Linked DNA regions of Bacillus pumilus. The protein of the gene in region 2 interacts with the protein of the main gene of each other region in a pairwise test. Links are inferred from orthologs where the notes say so. Each region holds a gene or a part of one and is shown on either strand. Other genes may lie near its edges.

What was found.
Region 1: the proteins of GKC25_RS09465 (region 2) and ftsZ interact in binary tests that used the Bacillus subtilis proteins (3 or more experiments, as listed by UniProt). The link is inferred for Bacillus pumilus from one-to-one orthologs.

What each region holds. Positions count from the first base shown.
Region 1 is NZ_CP046128.1:1,416,131-1,427,123, reverse strand. Bases 2,489-5,475 are described here. They hold ftsZ (cell division protein FtsZ), read right to left. Parts: upstream 4,562-5,475; coding sequence 3,416-4,561; downstream 2,489-3,415. Other genes in these bases: ftsA (cell division protein FtsA), read right to left, coding at 4,595-5,475; GKC25_RS07050 (S8 family peptidase), read right to left, coding at 2,489-3,123. Outside these bases: more of GKC25_RS07050, read right to left, coding at 1-2,488; more of ftsA, read right to left, coding at 5,476-5,917; GKC25_RS07035 (small basic family protein), read right to left, coding at 6,077-6,445; GKC25_RS07030 (DUF881 domain-containing protein), read right to left, coding at 6,445-7,170; GKC25_RS07025 (DUF881 domain-containing protein), read right to left, coding at 7,191-7,880; GKC25_RS07020 (cell division protein FtsQ/DivIB), read right to left, coding at 7,877-8,656; murB (UDP-N-acetylmuramate dehydrogenase), read right to left, coding at 8,784-9,695; murG (undecaprenyldiphospho-muramoylpentapeptide beta-N-acetylglucosaminyltransferase), read right to left, coding at 9,727-10,821. UniProt on the Bacillus subtilis protein: Essential cell division protein that forms a contractile ring structure (Z ring) at the future cell division site. The regulation of the ring assembly controls the timing and the location of cell division.
Region 2 is NZ_CP046128.1:1,905,789-1,916,666, reverse strand. What follows is about bases 6,202-9,073. They hold GKC25_RS09465 (diglucosyl diacylglycerol synthase), read right to left. Parts: upstream 8,278-9,073; coding sequence 7,126-8,277; downstream 6,202-7,125. Other genes in these bases: metA (homoserine O-acetyltransferase MetA), read right to left, coding at 8,506-9,073; GKC25_RS09470 (AIM24 family protein), read left to right, coding at 6,391-7,092. Also shown: GKC25_RS09520 (dynamin family protein), read left to right, coding at 1-1,836; GKC25_RS09515 (YpbS family protein), read left to right, coding at 1,878-2,141; GKC25_RS09510 (5'-3' exonuclease), read left to right, coding at 2,417-3,304; GKC25_RS09505 (hypothetical protein), read right to left, coding at 3,321-3,446; GKC25_RS09500 (reverse transcriptase-like protein), read right to left, coding at 3,491-3,886; GKC25_RS09495 (queuosine precursor transporter), read right to left, coding at 3,888-4,577; GKC25_RS09490 (ribonuclease H family protein), read left to right, coding at 4,672-5,343; GKC25_RS09485 (zinc-finger domain-containing protein), read left to right, coding at 5,345-5,527; GKC25_RS09480 (hypothetical protein), read left to right, coding at 5,697-5,879; cold-shock protein CspD, read right to left, coding at 5,931-6,131; more of metA, read right to left, coding at 9,074-9,414; GKC25_RS09455 (formate--tetrahydrofolate ligase), read left to right, coding at 9,553-10,878. UniProt on the Bacillus subtilis protein: Processive glucosyltransferase involved in the biosynthesis of both the bilayer- and non-bilayer-forming membrane glucolipids.

The DNA.
Region 1 (10,993 bases), 490 kb from region 2 along the record:
TACTTTTATTGTATTTTTCCCGTTCTCAAGCAGTATTCTTGCGGAATATTTTCCATCTTTTACGGTTGCCTTTTTTCCATTTACAGTGACTTGATCAAGATGATCATCTGTGACCTTTCCTTCTACAGTGAGTGATTCTTTATTAGACTTTCCCCCTTTTTTAGGTGTATCTATGGTGAGCGCTGGAGCTGTTTGATCAATGATCACCTTTACTGGTTTGGATCGTTTCGTTGCGCCTTTATCCGTAACAGTCGCAGCTGTGAATACATGCTCTCCACTTGAAACTGTGACCTTTTCTTTGAAAGCGCCTGACTGATCTGCTTTCACTTTGGCAATCTCTTCATCGTTTTGATAAATCGCTACATCAAGCCCAGGGGAGGCTTTGCCTTCAATCTCCAGTTCACCTTTGTTCGAAATGGTTCCGGCCTTCGGAGATATAATCTCTGGCACATCTGCTTCATAGTCAACAAGCGCCCGAATCATATAATTCCCTTCTTCTTTTGGAGAAGGAGAAAAAGCACCGCTTGTCAGCTGCCAGCTTCTTTCAGCATTTGGACCATCTTCGTCCGTTGCAAGTCCTGGAGACTCCGTATTCTTTTTCGTTTGAATATAGACAAGATAGAAATCTCCATCCACCGTAATGGCTTGATCTTCTAAATCTACTTTTGTCCATTCACCATTACGCAGCGCATTCGCTTTTAGAGGTCCTGCAATTTTCTCCCCTGGAGCTCCATTCTTCCCAGAAGCATCATACACTTCAACCGCAAATTCATTCCCGCCAGGAGCTGGCCACTCTGATGACCAGAAACGGAAAAGCCCTCCTGTGAGTTGCGCTTGTTTCTTCCCCTTTTCTAACGAAAACTTCACAGCCCAGCCATTGCCAGGATCATAGAAGGCTCGCGCATTTTCAGCTGTTCCGTCATCGTAGCCAATTTCACCAGCAAAGCCGATGAATGGCTCCAGCTGAATGGCTTTTTCAACCGGCTTTTCTGTCACATCTGCTGTAAAAGAATATCCTTTAAACCCTTTCGCAAATACTTTGACGGTATAGACACCGCTCAATGCCTCTAGAGAAAATTCGCCATCTTCATCTGTTTTCACCGGCTTAATTTTCGCATCCTCTACAAGATAAACCGTGGCATCCTTTACTTTTTCACCCGTTGCTTCATTGACAATTGTACCGGATATCGTTCGTTTCTTTAGTGGCTGTAAGGCGAAATTTGCCTCAGCCGTTTCATTTGAAGAAATATTGACTGTTTGTTTGCGTGATTCAAACCCGTAAGCTTCCGCTTTCACCGTGAATTCCCCTGCACTGTGAGTAAGCTGATATCTCCCTGTCGCTTCATCTGTGTAAGTTGATTTTCCGCTTTCAAGAACACTGATTTCCGCTTTCATAGGAAGAGCTTTGATGGACGGAGCATCAAGATTTTTTTCCTTTTTCAATTCTTTTGTTTTTGCAGGCTTCTTATGTGGATGTACAGCCTTTTCTTTTTGAGGCAGGGCTTGATCTGTTATTTTCATATCACCTAAATTAACATCTTCGTTTGTCACCTGTCCTTCAATCGTGCCAATTCCATCTGTTAATGCCGTAATCGCCTCTTTTGCATCAACTAAACCTGCCCCATAGCCATTGTTAGGGGATTCCGGGAATTGCTGATCAGTCAACGGCTTCGCTGTATCAATGAGAATTTGTTCAATCTCTTCAACAGAAAGATCTGACTGTACTTGGCGAAGAAGAGCCACAACAGCTGAAACATGCGGACCAGCCATCGACGTCCCATTCCAGCCATCTTCATACCCTTTCCCTGGAATAGATGAACGAATGTTTACCCCTGGGGCCGCAATATCTGGTTTCATGACGCCATATGGAGACGGACCTTGCAGCGAGAAAGACCCCAATTTGTTGTCTTGATCCGTTGCACCCGTTGCAAAGGCCTCCTGATAGTTCGCAGGATTTGCAATTGATCCCTCACCACCAGGGTTAAATAAATCGGTATTGCCAGCTGAAAACTCTGGGAAGATGTCCGCCGCTCTCCAAGCATTGACCACATCTTTATACCAATCATCAAGACCAGGCCCACCGCCCCAAGAATTATTGACGACATCTGGTGCCTTTTCTGGATGTGGGTTTCCGTCCTCATCTTTTGGTGCTAAAATCCACTCTCCTGCGTCAAGCAGATCAGCATCTGTACCACCATCTTCTGAGAAAGCTTTCACCGCAACCCATTTTGCGCCTGGTGCGGCTCCGATCTGATTCTTTCCATCTGGCTCAGAGCCAACCATCGTTCCCGTCACATGTGTACCATGCTCTAAATCGTCGTATGGCGCTTCAGATCCTGTTGTAGCATCGTACCAATTGAATTCATGAGATGGATCATTCGGGTGTGCTGGATCAAATCCGCGGTATTTTTCCTTTAAAGCAGGATGATCCCATTCCACTCCTGTATCAATACTTGCCACAACAGTACCAGTACCGTCATAGCCTAAAGCCCACGCTTCTGGAGCATGAACCTGAGAAATGTTCCACTCGACTCCATCTACTGCTTTCATTTGTTTTTTCTGCTTAGACGTCTTCAAATCAACGGGCCGATGAATTTGACGGGTTTCATTCGGCAGCACTTGATCTACTTCTGGGAAGGAAGCCACCTTTTCCATGACTTCTTTCGTTCCCGTCACCGCTAGACCATTCACAATATAGTACGAATGAATCTCCTTCACTTGCTTTTTCTTTTGTTCCTTTTGTAAATACGTAAGCAGCGCTTGCTGCGTCTCCTCAGACGTTGCTCTTAATTCTGATAAGACAGCTGATCTTTTTGTGTACTGCGTTCTAGCCGCTGTTAATTTCTGTTTTTTGGCTCTGGACACAGCTTCCTTCGCCACTTTTTGCGTATTTGTTTGCTCCTTCATTTTGATTAAAAAGGTCACCTTGTCATCCTGCTGAAACTGCTTCATTAATCTTGATGAGATCTTTGCTTTTGTTGTCTTAGAGGAAACAGCTTCCTCCTGATATGAGGTAGAAGTCGATTTTGCTTGAACCATCCCAAAGCTTGTCATCGTTAAAGTACCAATCACCATAAGACTCATCAAACGATAGTTGGCGGTCTTGCGAAACTTCAATTTCAATCAAATCCCTCCTCCTCAAATGGCCAAACAGAGTATATGTCTCACTCCTTTCCTTCATTTGTTCATGACAAGATTCATGGTGTTCTTTTTAATGTAGTCAAATAAAGTTCATCATCTTGTCGTTTTTTGTAAGAGGGGTTAAAAATGATTCTTTTTTCTTAAGCACCTTAAGTCAAATTACATATGAAAGATGAAGTGGCTCTCACACATTTAAGACTTTTTGATTAGAGTCCCCTTATACGTTGAGACATGAAAAAACCCCTTCCAATGGAAGGGGTTAAGCTATACTCGATTAGCGTTTATTGCGGTTGCGTAAGAACGTTGGAATGTCCAGCGTATCATCACTTGATTGTGTATTTTGTCTCGGCTGAGATGATGGCTGCTGATGTTCCTCACGTTTTACTTCACGTTTTTGAGGAATGGATTGATTTTGCTTTAATCCTTGTCCTAGTGGATTTCTTTGTGGTTTTGTCACTTCTGGCTCTTGCTCAATAAATCCAGTTGCGATCACAGTCACCACAATTTCATCCTTCAAGTTATCATTGATGACAGACCCGAAAATCATGTTTACATCTTCGTCAGATGCAGAAGCCACAATATCCGCTGCTTCTTGCACTTCATAAAGACTTAGGTTTGTGCCACCCGTAATGTTCATGATGACGCCTTGAGCACCATCGATCGCTGTTTCTAGAAGTGGTGAAGAAATGGCTTTCTTCGCTGCTTCAGCAGCACGGTTTTCACCTGTTGCGACACCAATACCCATAAGAGCCGAACCTTTATTGGACATGATTGTTTTCACGTCAGCAAAGTCAAGGTTAATCAGACCTGGTGTTGCAATTAAATCGGAAATCCCTTGAACACCTTGTCTAAGCACGTTATCTGCCGCGCGGAATGCTTCCAGCATTGGCGTGTTTTTATCAACAATTTCAAGCAAGCGATCGTTTGGAATCACGATTAATGTGTCAACTGCTTCTTTCATAGAAGCAATTCCTTCAACTGCTTGAAGCTGACGCTTTCTTCCTTCAAATGTGAAAGGACGAGTCACGACTCCAACTGTCAATGCACCAGAATCTTTTGCGATTTTTGCAATGACAGGTGCAGCACCCGTACCAGTTCCACCGCCCATACCAGCTGTAACGAAGACCATGTCTGCGCCTTTTAGTACTTCTTCAATCTGCTCTTTGCTTTCCTCAGCAGCCTTCTTACCGACCTCAGGATTCGCACCTGCTCCAAGCCCTCTTGTCAGCTTAGCACCGATTTGCATTTTAGTTTCTGCTTTTGATAGATTTAACGCCTGTGCATCTGTATTGACTGCAATAAAATCGACACCTTGTACGTCATTTTCGATCATTCGGTTGACAGCGTTATTCCCGCCGCCACCTACTCCGATTACTTTAATTGATGCTAGGCCGTCTATATTTGTTTCAAACTCCAACATGCTGAATCCTCCTAATCCGTCGAAAATCTAATTCTATTCCCAGAACATATTAAATAGTTTTTTCATTTTGCCCGGTTTTTTATTTGTCTCTTGTTGTGCTTTTTGTTTTACTTTCGGTCTTGGCTGCGCTTCTTTCACTTGTGGTGCAGAAGAAACCGGCTCCATGGATGCGCCTACTTCATGAAACGCCTCATCTGGCATTTGGAATCCAACCTGTCTGCCCTGAATCTTTGCATTGCGATAAGCAAAGTGGATCAGACCCACTCCTGTCATATATTGAGGCTCTCTCACCCCGATATAATTCGGACTTGCAATCCTGACATTGTTTTGCAAGACCGTTTGTGCAAGAGAAAGGATACCTGGTATGGCTGCCTGTCCACCTGTTAGAACGAATCCACCAGGCAAATCATGGACACCCATATTTCTTAATTCCTCTGCCACAAAGAGCAGGATTTCCTCCAGCCGCGCTTCAATAATGTTAGCCGCATCAAGTTGTGTATACGTTTGTTTTTGATCGGTACCGATCACAGAAACTTCAAATGTCTCCTCAGTCGATGCCTCATCATAAAACGCATGCCCAAATTGTTTTTTGATTCGTTCAGCTTCTTCAGTGGAAGTTCTAAGTCCTATAGACAAATCTTTTGTAATGTTCTCTCCGCCCAAAGGGATACTGTGAGTAGAATAGAGATGCCCGTTTTCAAATACGGAAATCGTTGTAGATCCGCCGCCAATATCGACAAGAGCTACCCCGAGATTTTTTTCATCTTTCGATAATGCTGCTGAGCCCGATGCGATTGGCTGCAAGCAAATATCCATAATTTCAATTCCAGCTCTTTCTACACAGCGGAGCCAGTTATGTAGAATCGTTTTAGAACCTGTAATTAACGATCCTTCCACCTCTAGCCGAACACCAAGCATTTTTTTCGGATCTGTGATCTCATCTCTTCCGTCGACGATAAATTGTCTCGGAATCACGTCTACGACGAGATGTTCTTGAGGAATAGATACTACTTGTGCTGCATCTAAGACACGTCTCACATCTTCAGCATGTATTTCTTTGTTTTCACTAGATACTGCGACCACGCCGCTCGTATTCTGAATATGAATGTGGTTTCCGTTAATTCCGACAATCGCCTTTTGTAAAGGAAATCCTACCATTCTCTCAGCCTGTTCAAATGCTTGTCTAATAGAATGAACTGTCTCATCTATATCAACAATCGATCCTTTTTTTAACCCCTCTGAAGGGACATTTCCAACACCTATAATGTTAAGCGAATCATCCGCCATTTCTCCGACGATGACTTTTATATTGGATGTACCGATGTCAAGGCTGACGTAAATTTCATTGTTGTTCATTCTATGGCACCTCCTCACATATCAATACTTTCTATTCTATTATTTGCTGAACAACAATACAATGAATGTGTTTTTACAAGTGTGTAACAAAACTTAAAAAATCAACATTTTTTATTAGGATTACTGAAAATATTCGTTACATCATATGTATATCCTTTTTTATGACTCACTTTTTTTCTTTTTTTCTCTTGAAATTGTCCATTTTGTTAGTAAAATTCTTCTGATAACTGCTATATTTTGAAACAATCTAACGCCGAATGCAAACATTCCGACTAAGTACAAGTCTACACCAAGATGGACGCCCAGAAAAGCTAAACTTATTGCGAGTATAATATTAAAGAAGAAGCCTGATACAAACACTAGTTCATCGTATGCCCCTTGCAGATGTGCTCGGATTCCACCAATCAATGTATCAAGCGCAGCAAGTACAGCGAGGGAAAGATAGTTAGAATACTCATTCGGTATCGTAAAATTTGTTAAGAAACCGATCGCAACTCCTATGATTAAGCCAAGTACAGGAAGCCACATTAAGATTTTCCCTCCTTTACATCTTCAAGAGGCTTCAATTCGTTTACTTGAATTGCACCGTCATATGCTTTTAAATGGATTTTTTTCTTCGGCTGGCTCATACTCAAGCTGAAGTTTTCCTGAGCAAACAAATCACCAATATCTGATACATTTAAACGGCTGTATAATTTGTCGGCCTGCTCACTAATCATTTTAATGTTGACTTCATCACTATCTAAGCTGTAACCATCTATTTTTGTCGTGCCATTAATATCTCGAATCACACTTGTATTAATTACACGGCGATCATTGATGGAAATATGTTTTGCCCCAAACATATTGGCTTCATTAATTAATTTTTTCAGAAGATCAGGCGGGATATTTTTCACTTCTTCTCCGGTAAGATCCTTTGAAAAAAGCTGAGAAATTTCAATTTCAATCCCCTCCCCTTCCACTTCTGTAAAACCAGCCTTTTCTTTTAAATCTTTTAACGTTTTTGTTAATTGTGCTTCTTTTGATTGATCTCCTTGATGACCATATTTTTTTAGCATCTCGTCGTATTTATCAATTTCTTTGAGCAAATCCAATTCCTTACTTTTAGATGCAGATAAATCCTCTCTCAGTTCCCAAACATCACGAGTATCACGAACTTTGGGCTTTTGTAAAGAATTAAACTGGATGGAGACCATGATGCCAAATATGATCATTAAAGCTGTTAAACTAAGTAAAGGCTTCTTTTTCCTCAACACCACTCACCTTTTCACTTTTAATCTTTGTTTCTTAAAAGAGGGTTCATACGAATATCCGTTTTCTCAATCGTCATTGAAATGTGATCACTTGTCAGCTGATCGACCACTCCTCCTGCAATATTTAAAGCAGGTATTAACACAGCCGGATCTCCAATACCAGAAATGACAAATGGTGCTGGATGCTGAACACCATCAACTGTGACAACTGGACCATTACAATGTATGTATGATTGGTGTGTGATTCTTTGCCCATTAATAGATACAGCAGAAGCCCCTGATATAAATAGTTCGTTTATCACATGAAAAATGTGGCTCTCATGCACAATGTAATTATTGACATTTTGTCCACTCGGGATATAAGATGCATCTTCAAGAGATACTTTGACCCCTTTTCCTTTTACACCAATCTCTCCTGTAAACATTCTGTATTTCTCAACATCTTCCAATACATTAAAATACTGCTCTTTTTCATTTTTCAAATTGGACTCTGTCGCTTGAACCTTTGATTGAAGACTATATAATTCTTTTTCGAGTTTCTGATTCGCCTTTTCTTGCTTTGTGAGCTGACTTTTCAGAGAGTATTCTTTTTTCCATTGCTCTGTTCGAATGACATCTGCCTGATGCTGCTTTGTATATTGGTATGAAAAAGAAATCAGAAAACCAAGAACAAGCATGACAATTGAGAATATAACTGTTTTGCCTCTCAACGCTCATCTTCCTTTTTCTTAGATTTAAACGCTTCAAAATACGTAGCGACTTCCATATGGATTGTGCCTTTTTCAGAAGACGAAAGTTCTTTTACAATGGCTGGATAGGTTTTCATTTTATCACCGAATGTTTTAATTGATGCAATCACAGTGTTTCCGTCATTCATATAAAATTTAACTAGCCACTGGTTTGAATTTGTCGGCACATAATATACTTCTGAGATGAGTTCCTGAATAGAGGCTGGCAGCTGATTTAAAGATCTAACGGTTTGCTTCAGCTTCTCCTTATTGTCCCAATCGACAAAAATAGGTCCTGCATGACTCGGTGTAACTTCTTCTGGTAAAGCGGTCCCATTTTCAAGAAGCTCATAATATAGATTTCCCTTTTGAAGATACGCAATATTTGCATATTCTTTGACAGCAATACTGACCTTATTTGGGAAATGCTTTTTGATCCTAACGCTTTTAATCAGTTTATTTTGTTTAATATGATCTGCTGTTATATCTTTATTTAAATTCCAAAACTCTGTTTCGCCTTCTTTAATTTGTGAAAGTTTAACAAGCTGTTTTGTAGAGACATGCTCGTTACCTGTGATGGTTAAAGAAGAAATTTTGCTGATAGGTGTCTGCAAATAAATAATAATTAAAACCATGATAAAAAACAGTAGTATAAAAGAGATCAGTCTCCGATTCGCTTTTTGCTTCCTTTGTTCTTTAATTTTAGGAATTCGCTCTTCTATATTGACGATCTTTTCATTTTCATGATCAGGCCGCATATATACTCTTCACCTCATTCAAAGCTGCTTGTCCACACCTTTGGGTCATCATTTTGATGAGAAAACAAACGGCATTCTTTCATGCCGTTTGTTTTCCTGTGATGCCATCATTCATAAAAACTAGCTGTTAAATTTCTTCACCGATAATTTCTACCTCTGTATGCATATCTACGTTGTAGTCTTCTTTAATTTTCTTTTGGATGTACTGAATTAAGTCCAGCACGTCTTGAGCAGTAGCTCCACCAGCGTTGACAATAAAGTTGCCGTGCATATCAGAAATTCTAGCTCCGCCGATTTGGTATCCTTTTAAATTCGCTTTTTCTACAAGCTGTCCTGCATATTCAGGCAGCGGATTTCGAAAAATACTGCCAGCACATGGCCGGTTATAAGGCTGGGTTTCTTTACGATAATCTTTATTTTGCTGCATTTTCTTAGTGATTTTTTCGCGATCATCCTGTTTGAGCTTAAACACGGCTTCGAGAACAATGCCAGGTCGTTCCTTTTGAAGGACTGATGTTCGATAGCTGAAATTCATCTGTTCATTTGTGAGCCACTCGATGCTTCCATCCTCAAATAAGATTCTAGCTTTCACAAGAATCTTACTGATGTCAGATCCATGTGCACCTGCGTTCATATAAACAGCGCCTCCAATAGACCCTGGAATACCAGCTGCGAATTCCAACCCTGAAAGACCCTGCTTACTAAGAGATGTCGCGAGCCTTACGACAGAATAGCCGCCGCCAACTGTAATTTCTTCATCATTTACAGTTAGGTGATCCAGTCCAGCACCTAGCTTGAGAACAACTCCACGAATTCCCTTATCAAGTACAAGTAAATTCGATCCTCTTCCAATGACCGTCCAATTCGTATGGTGTTTTTTCACCTGATCCATGATCGTTTTAACTGCATCGATATCTTTAGGGATGATCAAAAGATCTGCTGGTCCGCCTATTTTCATTGTTGTATGATTAGCAAGCGGCTCATTTTCAAGTACTTTACCAACTTGCGCTTCTAATAATTCATTCTTCAAGTTCTCCATATTACCCTCCGCCTTACCTAATATCATTCCATCATGTAGTCGTAATTTCTTTTAACACATTATATAAACGTGCAGCCGCATCTGGTACTCCGAGTTCTTTCGTTAAACGGCTCATTTGGTTGAGTTTTTCTTCATTACCGGCAATTTCATCAATTGCATGCAGCAGACGATCCCCTGAAAGCTCTGATTCTCTTAAAACAATCGCAGCATCATGTTTTTCAAGTGATCTTGCATTGATTTCCTGATGATTTGCCGTCACGTATGGGCTCGGAATAAAAATGGTTGGGATTCCAAGAGCCGTTACTTCAGCAATTGTTGTAGCTCCCGCTCTTGCAACAATCACATCGATCGATTTCAGGTACTCCGGCATTTGATGCAAGAAAGGTTTTGTGATCATATTAGGTGCTGCACCTTTTTCCTTTAGTTCATTCAACACTTTTTCATAATGAACCTCACCTGTGATATATAAAAGCTGGTAGTTTTTAGCCTTTAAATCATCTTGCATTTCGATCACTGCTCTATTGATAGGAGCAGCACCTCGGCTCCCGCCGAAAATAAGAACCGTTTTTTTCTGTTCATCGAGCCCAAATTCTTTAAGAGATTTCCCCTCTTTTATAGAGACGACTTCAGAGGCTCTAGGGTTTCCCGTAAATACAACCTTTTCAGAAGGAAAATGTGCCTTTGCTTCGTCAAAGCAGATGGCTACTTTATTAACATATCTCGCTAGGAACTTATTTGTAATACCAGGCAGGCTGTTTTGTTCGTGTATAATAGTCGGGATCTTCAGCTTAGAAGCCGCATAAACCACAGGCCCACACACATAACCGCCTGTTCCAATGACCGCATCAGGTTTGAATTCTTTTAAGTAAGATTTGCTTTTTTGAACGCCTTTCAAAAATCTCATCACCGTTTTGACGTTATCAAAGGAAAGCTTTCGTTTAAAACCTGAAATTTCTATCGCCTTGAAAGGGATATTTTCTCTTTCTACAATTTTCTTTTCAAGTCCATTTTCAGTACCGATATATAAAAATTCCACATCAGGATGCAGTCTTTTCACTTCTTTAATAAAGGCTAAGGCCGGATAAATATGTCCGCCTGTTCCGCCTCCACTGATTACTATACGCATTATACCATTTCCCCTCAATTTTTTTCTGCTCTGAACAAAGTATAAACCCTGTTTTAAACAACAGGGCTCCGTTAAAACCTGTAAAGAAGAGTCAAAAAACACGTTTTCGAAACAAAAACTGTCATTTTCACTCTTCAAATCATTTTTTTGTACTTTTGCAAAATAAACGTCA
Region 2 (10,878 bases):
CAGCTTTCTCAGATTTTATTGCCATTAGACGCTCTCAAATCTCAAAGAAAGTCCTTTGAAAAACGAACAAAACGGCTGCAAGCGAAAGAATTCACACTCGCTTTATTTGGGGCTTTTAGTTCGGGGAAATCTTCCTTTGCAAATGCCCTTGTTGGGAAAAAGGTACTGCCATCCTCTCCCACGCCAACAACGGCAACGATTAATAAGCTGACGCGACCGACGGAAGATCACCCGCATGAAAGTGTAAAAGTGGTGTTCAAAACAGAACAGGATATATTAGAGGAGCTCAATCAGATCCTCGGATTTTCAATCTCAGAAGAAAAGGGAGAGACGTTTACATCCAAGCTTGAACGAACGCTGAAAAAAAGACAGCTTGAACAAGATCACCGCATCATTGTTGAACATTTTTTACAAGCGCATACACGTTTCCTTCATCACATTACGAAGCAAACGCCGCTTCATGTCACTCTTCAAGAACTGAGGCCATATGTGGCAGAAGAAGCTGTTTCTTGTGTGGTGAAGGAAGTGACGGTGTATTTGAGTACACCTTTAACAGATAAAGGGCTGACTATTGTTGATACGCCAGGCGCCAGCAGTATGAATAAGCGCCATACAGAGATTGCCTTTCAATATATGAAGGACGCAGATGCTCTTCTTTATTTAACTTACTACCAGCACTCTTTCTCGAAGGCAGATCGGTCATTTTTACGTAAGCTTGGGCTTGTAAAAGATTCATTTAGCATGGATAAAATGTTCTTTATTATCAATGCAGCTGACCTCGCAAAGGATCAAGCAGAGCTTGACACCGTCTTTGACTATGTGAAAAATGAGCTCACAAAAGAAGGCATCCGAAACCCAAACCTTCATCATGTGTCCAGTAAGGAAGAAATCGAAGGAAAGGGAGAGACAGCCTATAATCAATATGCAAAGCTTAGAAAACAGCTCGACTATTTTATTGAGGAAGAATTAACGAAAGATGCGATCGAGCTTTTGTATTTTGAAGCCGGCAGGTTATGTAGCACAGTCGACAAGCTGCATGCGACACTGCATCAGTCAGAAGATGAGAAGCAAGCGGAAAAGAAAAAGATAGACACATCCTATGAAGCGATTCTTGATCAAATGAGCCATATCAAACAATCTAAGCTAGTGACAGAAAGTGTGAAAAAGGACTTACATGAACAGCTCTATCATATTGTGCAGCGCCTATCACTATTTGCGAATGATCTGTTAAAGACAGCCTTTTACCCTGGAAGATCTCAAGGAGACTTCAGGCAGCAGTTGAAAAAAGCGCTTGAACAGGCACTGAAGGATTATGAATTTGAATTTGTACAGGAGTTAAAGGCGCTTGATATCCGAATGGAATCGTTTATTCATCAATATTTCCAAGAGGAGTGGGAGAAAGGATTGCAGGCGGCAAGTGCAGAAGACCCCTACTTTTCTCTCACACTCTCGCCGCCAGAAGAGAAAAATGCTGAGCTGAAACAAATTGAAGTCGAAGCTGAACTGACACCATTCGAACCGCTCTTAAAGAAGCAAAAATCAGCGAAAGTTTTCTTTGAACAGAATGGAAAGGCTGCGTTCATTGAAGCGATTCGAGATATTCTTCATCAGTTAACCACGAAATGGGCAGATAAAGAAAAAGAAGAATTACTGAGCAGGTACGACACAATGGTGAAGACCTTTACTGAAAGATATGAAACAGAAGCGCTCGAGCAGCTAAGTGAACAAAAACAAACATTTATCACGAGCCTAACGACAGATGCCAAAGAACAGGCGATTATTGAACAAGTATATGAACAAACAAACGAATGGAAGAACCAGTTGAAAACCATTTGATTCATGGTAGACTAAATAAAAAAGAAAGCAGTTGATAGAAAATGACGAGCGTACACGAAGAGATTTCCGCACACTCACAAAAGCAGCATGCTCATATTCAGTCCTTTCTTGAGCTTGAACAGAAAAGAGAACAAGCAATAGAGACTGCTGTATTCAAATGTGAGCAAAACGAGCCATTTACAACAGATGACATCAATGCCATTACGTCGAAGATGAATGAGCTTGCACGAGGCGGTATTGTTCCGCTGCGTAAGCATGTGACGAATGATATGGTCAGGGAGTATGTCAAGCGGAAACAGAAGTAAAGAGTAACTTTCTCTTTTTTGGTCATCTTAATGAATGTACCGAGAAAGGGGAATGATCATGAAAAAAAAGCAACAGACAAAGCAGCAGGATGAGCGTGACCCTAAACAAAAAGACATGCCGTCCTATGCAGAAGCAGAGTCGAAAAAAATGCAATACGGTCAAAAGTAAACAGGGTGCCTCTTCTTTTCTAAAAGAAGAAGGCGCCTTTTTTATGTCGAGTTTTGTGTTCTGTGATAGAATAGGAGTATTGTTTTGAAAAAGGGAGTTTATAAGAATGAATAAACACGTACTGCTTGTAGATGGAATGGCGCTTTTGTTCAGATCGTTTTATGCAACGGCTGTACATCGCAATTTTATGATAAATGATCACGGTGTGCCGACAAATGGAGTCAATGGCTATTTGAAGCACTTATTAACGGCTGTACAGACATTTGAGCCAACGCATATTGTTTGCTGCTGGGATATGGGAAGCCAAACATACCGAAACGAATTGTTTCAAGATTATAAAGCAAATCGGGGAGAGGCGCCTGTCGAGCTCATTCCGCAATTCGATTTAGCAAAAGAAGCTACAGAAGAACTGGGAATTGTAAACATTGGTTTAAAGGGCTTTGAAGCAGATGATTGTATCGGTACTCTTGCTGCGCTCTACCAAAAAGAAGCACGGGTGACTGTCCTAACTGGAGACAAAGATTTGCTGCAAATTTTGAATGAAAAAGTCACTGTTGCCTTGATGCAAAAAGGAATTGGCAATTATAAGCATTATACAAAAGTCTTATTCGAAGAGGAAATGGGAATCTCTCCAAAGGCGCTGATCGATATGAAAGCGCTCATGGGTGATGCAAGTGATAATTATCCAGGTGTCAAAGGAATCGGAGAAAAAACCGCATTAAAATTTATCCAAACATATGAAACGATTGACGGTTTGTTAGAAAATGTCCATGAACTAACGGCTGCACAGCAAAAGAAAATGCAAGCAGGATTAGAAGATCTGAAGCTTTCTCGTCTATTGGCAGAGATCAAATGTGATGTCCCGCTCAGCTGTCCAATTGATGAGACGAAAATGAACATCAATCAAGAACGTGCTGCTGCTATGCTGAGGTACCATCAAATCAAAGGAATCGAACCGATGATGAATCGTTTAAGTACAATAGAGATCAGCTAAAGCCGATCTCTCAGGTTCATCTTTTTGTATTGCTTTTCTTCGCTCTATTTTCCAGCTGAGAAAGTGGCTGTTTATCTTTTGTTTGCGCATCACCTTGTGGGGTTGTCCCATTTGTGACACGACCTTTATTTTCTTTATCCAATCAGTATCACCTCACACACATTAGCATAACCGAAAAAAAGCGATTCATCCTTTAGAAAGGTGAATCGCTTTTCTAGCGAGCTGATCCGCTATTTGATTTTCCTTACTCGGAATCCATTTAATGAAAAATAAATCAAACTGGCTTTGAAGTTCGATCATCTCTTTGATAAAATGCTGAAAGGCTGGATTTTTAGCAAATCCTGCATTGGCTGCGCGGTCAACTACTTGTGAATCTGTTCGAAATGAAACGGTACGCAATCCTTTTTCCGCGCATATTTTCATTCCCTCGATCAGAGCGGAAAATTCTGCTTCGTGATTGCTCATTGATCTAAGAGGAATGGAGAAGGATTCAGCCTTTCCATCATATTTAATGAAAATGCCGATGCCAGAGGGACCTGGATTACCTGCACTTGCACCATCAATGTATATTTCAGCTGGCACATTATTTCACCCTTTCATCAAGCGGAACCATTTTTTTCGCTGCATACGCGTAAGGTGTCGCAATCGCAGCTACGATAAATTTAATGACATATGTCGTGATGAAGATTTCAATCCATACATGAAATGGATACGTGCCAAGAAAGGCAATGGTCGTGAAAATCAGTGTATCAAGAAGCTGGCTAATCATCGTACTTCCGGCGTTGCGCACCCAGAGCGCACCATCGGAAGGAAATATCCGGCGAATAAACGAATATACATAAACATCTAGCATTTGACTGATGATATAAGCAGCAAGACTGCCAAGTGCAACCCTTGGCATAAAGCCAAATATCGTTTCCAGCGATGATTGTGAGATATCAGATGGAGCGGGATGGAAAAGCAAAGCCTCCTGCATGACAACAGTTAGTGTTAAAAGGGTGGCAAAGCCAATCCAGACAGCTTTTCTCGCTTCATTTTGTCCATATTTTTCATTTAATACGTCCGTTGCAAAGAACACACTGCCATATAAAATATTTCCAAGTGTTGCCGTTAAGCCAAATAATTCAACGGTTTTGACAACTTGTAAATTTGCGGCAACTGTCGCAAAGCCAATCCAGACAAAAAGGCCCATCTTGCCAAATCCTTTATAAAATAGAAGAACAATGATAAAATTAATGATCGCAAATAAGATCCAAATACCTTCATTAAACAAGTGACATGAACTTCCTTTCTCATTGTAAAATGTAACTTTTTGATTATAGCATAACGTATGTTTACCTTAAAAGCACGGGAAGGCGATGTGATCAATGAAATTAAGAGCACACTACACAATGAAAGTGAAATCAATTGGGTCCATTGCTTTTTTCCAAGAAGATTGGATGGAGCTAAATGAGGCCTTGAGGTTAGCAAAATATATCGACAAAAAAGAACCACAGTCACTCCTGTCATTTGAAGATGAAAAAGGGGCCATGTGGTCCATAAAAGAGCTTGAAAAGCTAAATGAAGAACTAAAGCTTGAACCTGATCAGCTTCAAGTCTATTTTGATGCAAGTTTTCATAAAGAAACTGGCGACTCTGGTCTTGGAGTTGTCGTCTACTATAAGCTGGGAAAAGACGCTTATCGATTGAGAAAAAATCAGCCTTTCCAAGGGAGCACCAATAATGAAGCAGAGTATGCGGCTTTATTTGAGGCAGTAAAAGCTTTAAAAGACCTAGGGGCAAGCAGAAATTCTGTCACGATTAGAGGAGATTCACTTGTTGTCATGAATCAGTTAAAAGGAGAATGGCCTTGTTATGATGATGTACATAACAAATGGCTTGACCGAATTGAAGCGGCTTTAAAAGAGCTGAAGCTGACGCCAACCTATGAAGTCATCGATCGGAAACAAAATGCAGAAGCGGATCAGCTTGCAAGACAGATTCTTGCAGACGTCCCAATCGAAAGTACATTGAAATTAGAAGCAGACGGAGCTGAATAATGTGGATAAAAAAACAGCAGTACAAGAATTGACCGATCTTCAAGACACGTATTGTTCAGATTGTTTGATTAAGAAGCATTTTCGGAAAGAATTTGGCAAAAAATATGCCCATTCCTTTTGTATACAGCAATGCACCGTTGGAGAGAAAATAAAAGAATATGGACAGACGCTGCTCAAAAAGTAAGCGGACGCACCGGTTTTCCCTGCTCAAACATCCGTTCATGAAAAAAAACGAATAGAATGTGTAAAAAAAGAACATATTCTGAAAAATGAGCCGATATAACTATAGAAAGTTTTGGTTGAGTTACTTTTCGACTAAGTGACGGATATTAGAGGAAAAGGGGAAGGCCGGTATGAATAATCAGGAGTTCGAAACGGTATTACATCGAACATTTCAAGAGGTGTACAGCGATCTAGAGCAACTAGTAGATGTAGCAAAGAAGGGAAGACCTTTTCTCGAAAAAGATATCTCTGAAATTGAACAACGACTGAAGCAAAATATTTTAGCGATTGAAATTCAGCTGAAAATCAAATAAGAGAGGCATAGGCCTCTCTTTATTTTGTCTTTACATCATTGATTTAGTTGATTAGATTTTTGTTACGTTTGCAGCTTGAGGTCCACGATTACCTTCAACGATTTCAAAAGAAACTTCTTGTCCTTCTTCTAAAGACTTGTAGCCGTCACCTTCGATAGCTGTGAAGTGAACGAATACATCGTCTCCGCCTTCAACTTCAATGAAGCCGAAACCTTTTTCATTATTGAACCATTTTACTTTACCGTTTTGCATATTGCTTTTTCCTCCTAGTACTGTAGCATACCTTTTGGCATACTAAAAAAAATTTTCATCACCTAACGACTTTGCAGTTGTTAAATGATGGTTCCACTATACACCATCAAAAGTAAAGCGTCAAGCGGAAGAGCCAAATTTTGAGCAGAATATTTGATTTTTTTTGGCGAATAACAATAATAGCTAAAACGTCCCCATTTTCTGAAACTTTATGCACACCTTGTCCGTATATAAAAAAAATACAGGAAGAGGTGCTATCATGAATCGTTATACACTTGAAGAATTTGTTCAGAATACGCAGCAGGAAGATAAAGGAGAAGGGGTCTTCGAACTTGAAACATCAAGACTTTTAGAAATTAATTTGACTGATACCATTTGGGCAAAAACAGGTTCCATGGTTTCGTACCGAGGCAAAATCAAGTTTGAACGCGAGGGCGTTTTTGAACATGGCGTCTCAAAGATGTTCAAAAAAATGCTGTCGGGAGAAGGCACTTCACTCATGAAGGCAACAGGTGACGGGAAATTATATGTGGCAGATCAAGGCAAAAAAATCTCAATTCTTCGTTTGGCTCAAGGGGATTCCATTTTTGTGAATGGGAATGATCTGCTCGCATTTGAACCGTCAGTGCGCTGGGATATCAAATTGATGAAAAAAGTGTCGGGCATGCTTGCAGGCGGTTTATTTAATGTCAAATTAGAAGGACCAGGCCTTGTTGCGATTACGAGTCATTATGAGCCGCTCACATTGATTGTTCAGCCGGGTGACTCTGTATATACAGATCCGAACGCGACAGTTGCATGGTCAGGGGATTTAAAAACTGAATTTGTGACAGATGTTTCATTCAAAACCTTTATTGGCAGAGGAAGCGGAGAGTCTATTCAAATGAAATTTAGCGGAAGCGGTTTTGTTGTCGTGCAGCCGTTTGAAGAAGTGTACACAACAAATGGAAATCAAGGATAAAGAAAAAGGTGTCCGTCATTGACGGACACCTTTTTATGATAATGCACGAGCATACGTTTTGTTATTCGTGATGAGATCTGATTGCTCAACGATATCTTCCAAAATGGTTTGAGAAGAATGCTTTAAGTGCAGTTTTTTAATGTTTTGTTTCATGACTTCTAACTTTTCTTCATCTTGCAGCAAGTTGGTCACAGATTCTAAAATGTCTTCATGTCTGTTGATGACGATGGCCGCACCATAATCTTCAAAGAAATGTGCATTTTCCTTTTCTTGTCCAGGGACAGGCTTGTAAAGAATGACCGGAACACCGATTGCTGTTGCTTCTGTTAAAGTAATGCCGCCTGGTTTTGTGATCATACAATCTGTTACTCTGAACAATTCATCAATTTGTTCCACATATCCAAGCGCCTTCAATTGATCTGGATGTGCTTGTTCAAGATCGCTCAGTGATTGTTTCAGCGCTTCGTTCTTTCCGCATACAACAACAATTTGTACTTCACTGTCTAGAAGCAGCGCTTCACATAATTCCTTGACATTTTTCAGTACACCATGAGCACCGGCCATAATCAGAAGAACTTTTTTGTTTGATGATAATCCATATTTTTTATAAATCTTCGATTTTGGCACGTCTGCTTCAAATTGTGGTCTAATAGGAATGCCTGTCACTTTGACATCGCTTGGATGTGTGCCGATTTCCACTAATTTTTGTTTCACATAATCGGTTGCAACATAGTACCGGTCGATGTTTTCATGTACCCAAATCTTATGAAGACAGAAATCTGTCATGACATTAAATGTCGGGATGACTTTGCCTGTTTTGTTCCGGTATTCTGGAACAACAATCATCGGGAATGTAATAATAATGATATCCGGATTGTGTAATTGAATGAGTTCATCAAGACGCTTATTTCCCATTTTTAAATAAATGTTAAATTTGCGTTTATTGTAAATTTTATCTACACCATAATAAAACAAGCGATAAAATTGTTTCCCAATGGAAAAGCTCTTCAAGTATAAATATTGAGTCACTTCCGACACAATGGGATTTGATTCTTGATACAAATTAGAAACTACAACATGTTCAAACCCTTGGGATTTGCATTCATCATACAGTGTTTTAGCCACCTGCATATGTCCATTTCCATAATTTGCGGTCAAGATTAATATTTTTTTATTGGTATTCAAGAATATTCACCTCAAATGTAATCAACAACAACAAAACTTCGTACGAAAACTATTAATCTCATAGGTCTACATATACATAAAGATAACATATAAACAGCCAGAGCATATCATTCGTTACGAAAGAATTAAACTAATTTTAAAAAACAACGAGACTAAATTGATAATGGAAGACAGAGCCATTTGTATTTTAACACATTTTGACCATTTATCATCAGACCACAGTCTATTTTATTCCCAAACGTATGGTGTTTCTTGATAAACATAATAATTGAGCCAATTCATAAACAGTAAAGTGGCATGGGCTTTCCAGCGATTCACTGGGACTAATGTGTCACCATCTTCTATAAAATAGTGGACAGGTTTTTGGACTGTATCATGCTTCAACAAATCTCTTTCATATTCCTGCTTCAATGTGTCCGTATCATATTCTGGATGTCCAGTTAAAAATACTTGTTTATCATCATCTGAAACAATTAAACAAACACCCGCTTCTTCAGAGATACTCAATACTTTCAAATTCGGTGTGTTTTTTAATTGTTCTGTATTAATATCTGTATGCCTCGAATGTGGGACATAGTATACTTCATCGAAACCTCTGACTAATCTTTCTTTTTTCTCTTTCACAAGATGCTCAAATACGCCAAATTTTTTCTCGGGAAGCTTGATTTTTTCAATCCCATAATGGTGATATAGGCCTGCCTGTGCACCCCAGCAAATATGAAGGGTAGACGTCACATTGGTTTTACTCCAGTCCAAGATGTCCTGAAGCTCTTTCCAATAGGATACTTCTTCAAAAGCTAAATGCTCAATTGGTGCGCCGGTGATGATCATTCCATCAAATTTCTTATGGCGAATCGATTCAAAGGTCGTATAAAATTCATCTAGATGCTCTCTCGACGTATTCTTCGGTGTATGCGTACTTGGAATCAAAAACGTAAAGTACACTTGCAAAGGAGAATTTCCGAGCATTCTTAGCAGCTGCGTTTCAGTTTGTATTTTTTTTGGCATTAAATTTAAGATCACGATATTCAAAGGACGGATATCTTGCTTGAATGCCCTTGTCTCATCCATGACGAAAATGTTTTCGCTCTCTAGTATTTGTTTTGCCGGCAGATGAACTGGTATGTTAATAGGCAACTCGCCACCCCCTGAACCAAAGCTAATTTCATTTCATTATAGGAACTTTCTGGCGATATTTCAATGTTTCAATTATGTTACAATAAAAAACAGAGCAAAAACAAAGCTGTTTCTGGAAAAAAAGGAGGCCGTTTATTTATGATCACAAAGCATTTATCAGATATTGACATCGCCCAAAAGGCAAAGCTGAGACCTATTCAAGACATCGCAGCAAAGCTACAAATACATGACGAAGAATTAGAATGCTATGGTTTCACAAAAGCGAAAATATCTTTGACTATTTTTGACCGTTTAAAAGAACAAAAAGAAGGACATGTGATTCTTGTCACATCGATCAATCCAACGCCAGCAGGTGAGGGGAAGTCCACCGTAACAGTCGGCCTCGGTCAAGCCTTCGAAAAAATTGGGAAAAAAGCAATCATTGCGATGCGCGAGCCTTCATTAGGTCCTACAATGGGCATAAAAGGCGGTGCAGCGGGTGGAGGATATTCACAAGTGCTGCCAATGGAAGAAATCAATCTTCATTTTACAGGAGATTTTCATGCCATTACTTCTGCACATAATGCCTTATCTGCGTTCATTGATAACCATATCCATCACGGAAATGAACTCGGCATCGACTCGCGCCGCATTGTATGGAAGCGAGTGCTTGATTTAAACGATCGTGCATTAAGACAGGTCGTTGTCGGACTTGGCGGTCAGTTAAATGGGTATCCTAGAGAAGACGGATTTGACATCACAGTTGCCTCCGAAATGATGGCCATCCTTTGTTTAGCAGAAGACTTAACCGATTTAAAAAAACGTCTTTCTTCTATTGTTGTTGCCTATAATCAAGATGGCGAGCCAGTCACAGTTGGAGCACTTGGATATGAAGGTGTTCTTACGTTACTTTTAAAAGACGCGCTCAAACCGAATCTTGTTCAAACGATTGAAGGAACTCCGGCCCTAGTACATGGCGGTCCTTTTGCCAATATTGCGCATGGATGTAATAGTTTAATTGCAACCAAAATGGCGGCGAAATTAGCTGATTATGTGGTAACAGAAGCTGGATTTGGAGCAGATCTTGGAGCAGAAAAGTTCCTGCACATTAAAACAAGAGCTGGTGATTTCAAGCCTGGTGCAGTTGTCATTGTGGCGACTGTCAGAGCATTAAAGATGCATGGCGGAATGAAGAAAACTGAACTCAAAGAAGAGAATGCACATGCCGTATTAGAAGGTATACATAATTTAGAAAAGCATATTGAAACTGTGCAAGCCTTCGGTCTTCCATACATCGTCGCAGTAAACAGGTTTATCACTGATACAAAAGAAGAGATTCAATCGATAGAAGATTGGTGCCACGCACATGGCCATCCAGTCAAAGCTGTGAATGTATGGGAAGAAGGAGGCGAAGGCGGAACAGCACTTGCCGAGGAACTCGCGACACTTATTGAAAAGAAGAAGAACCACTTTTCCTATTTGTAT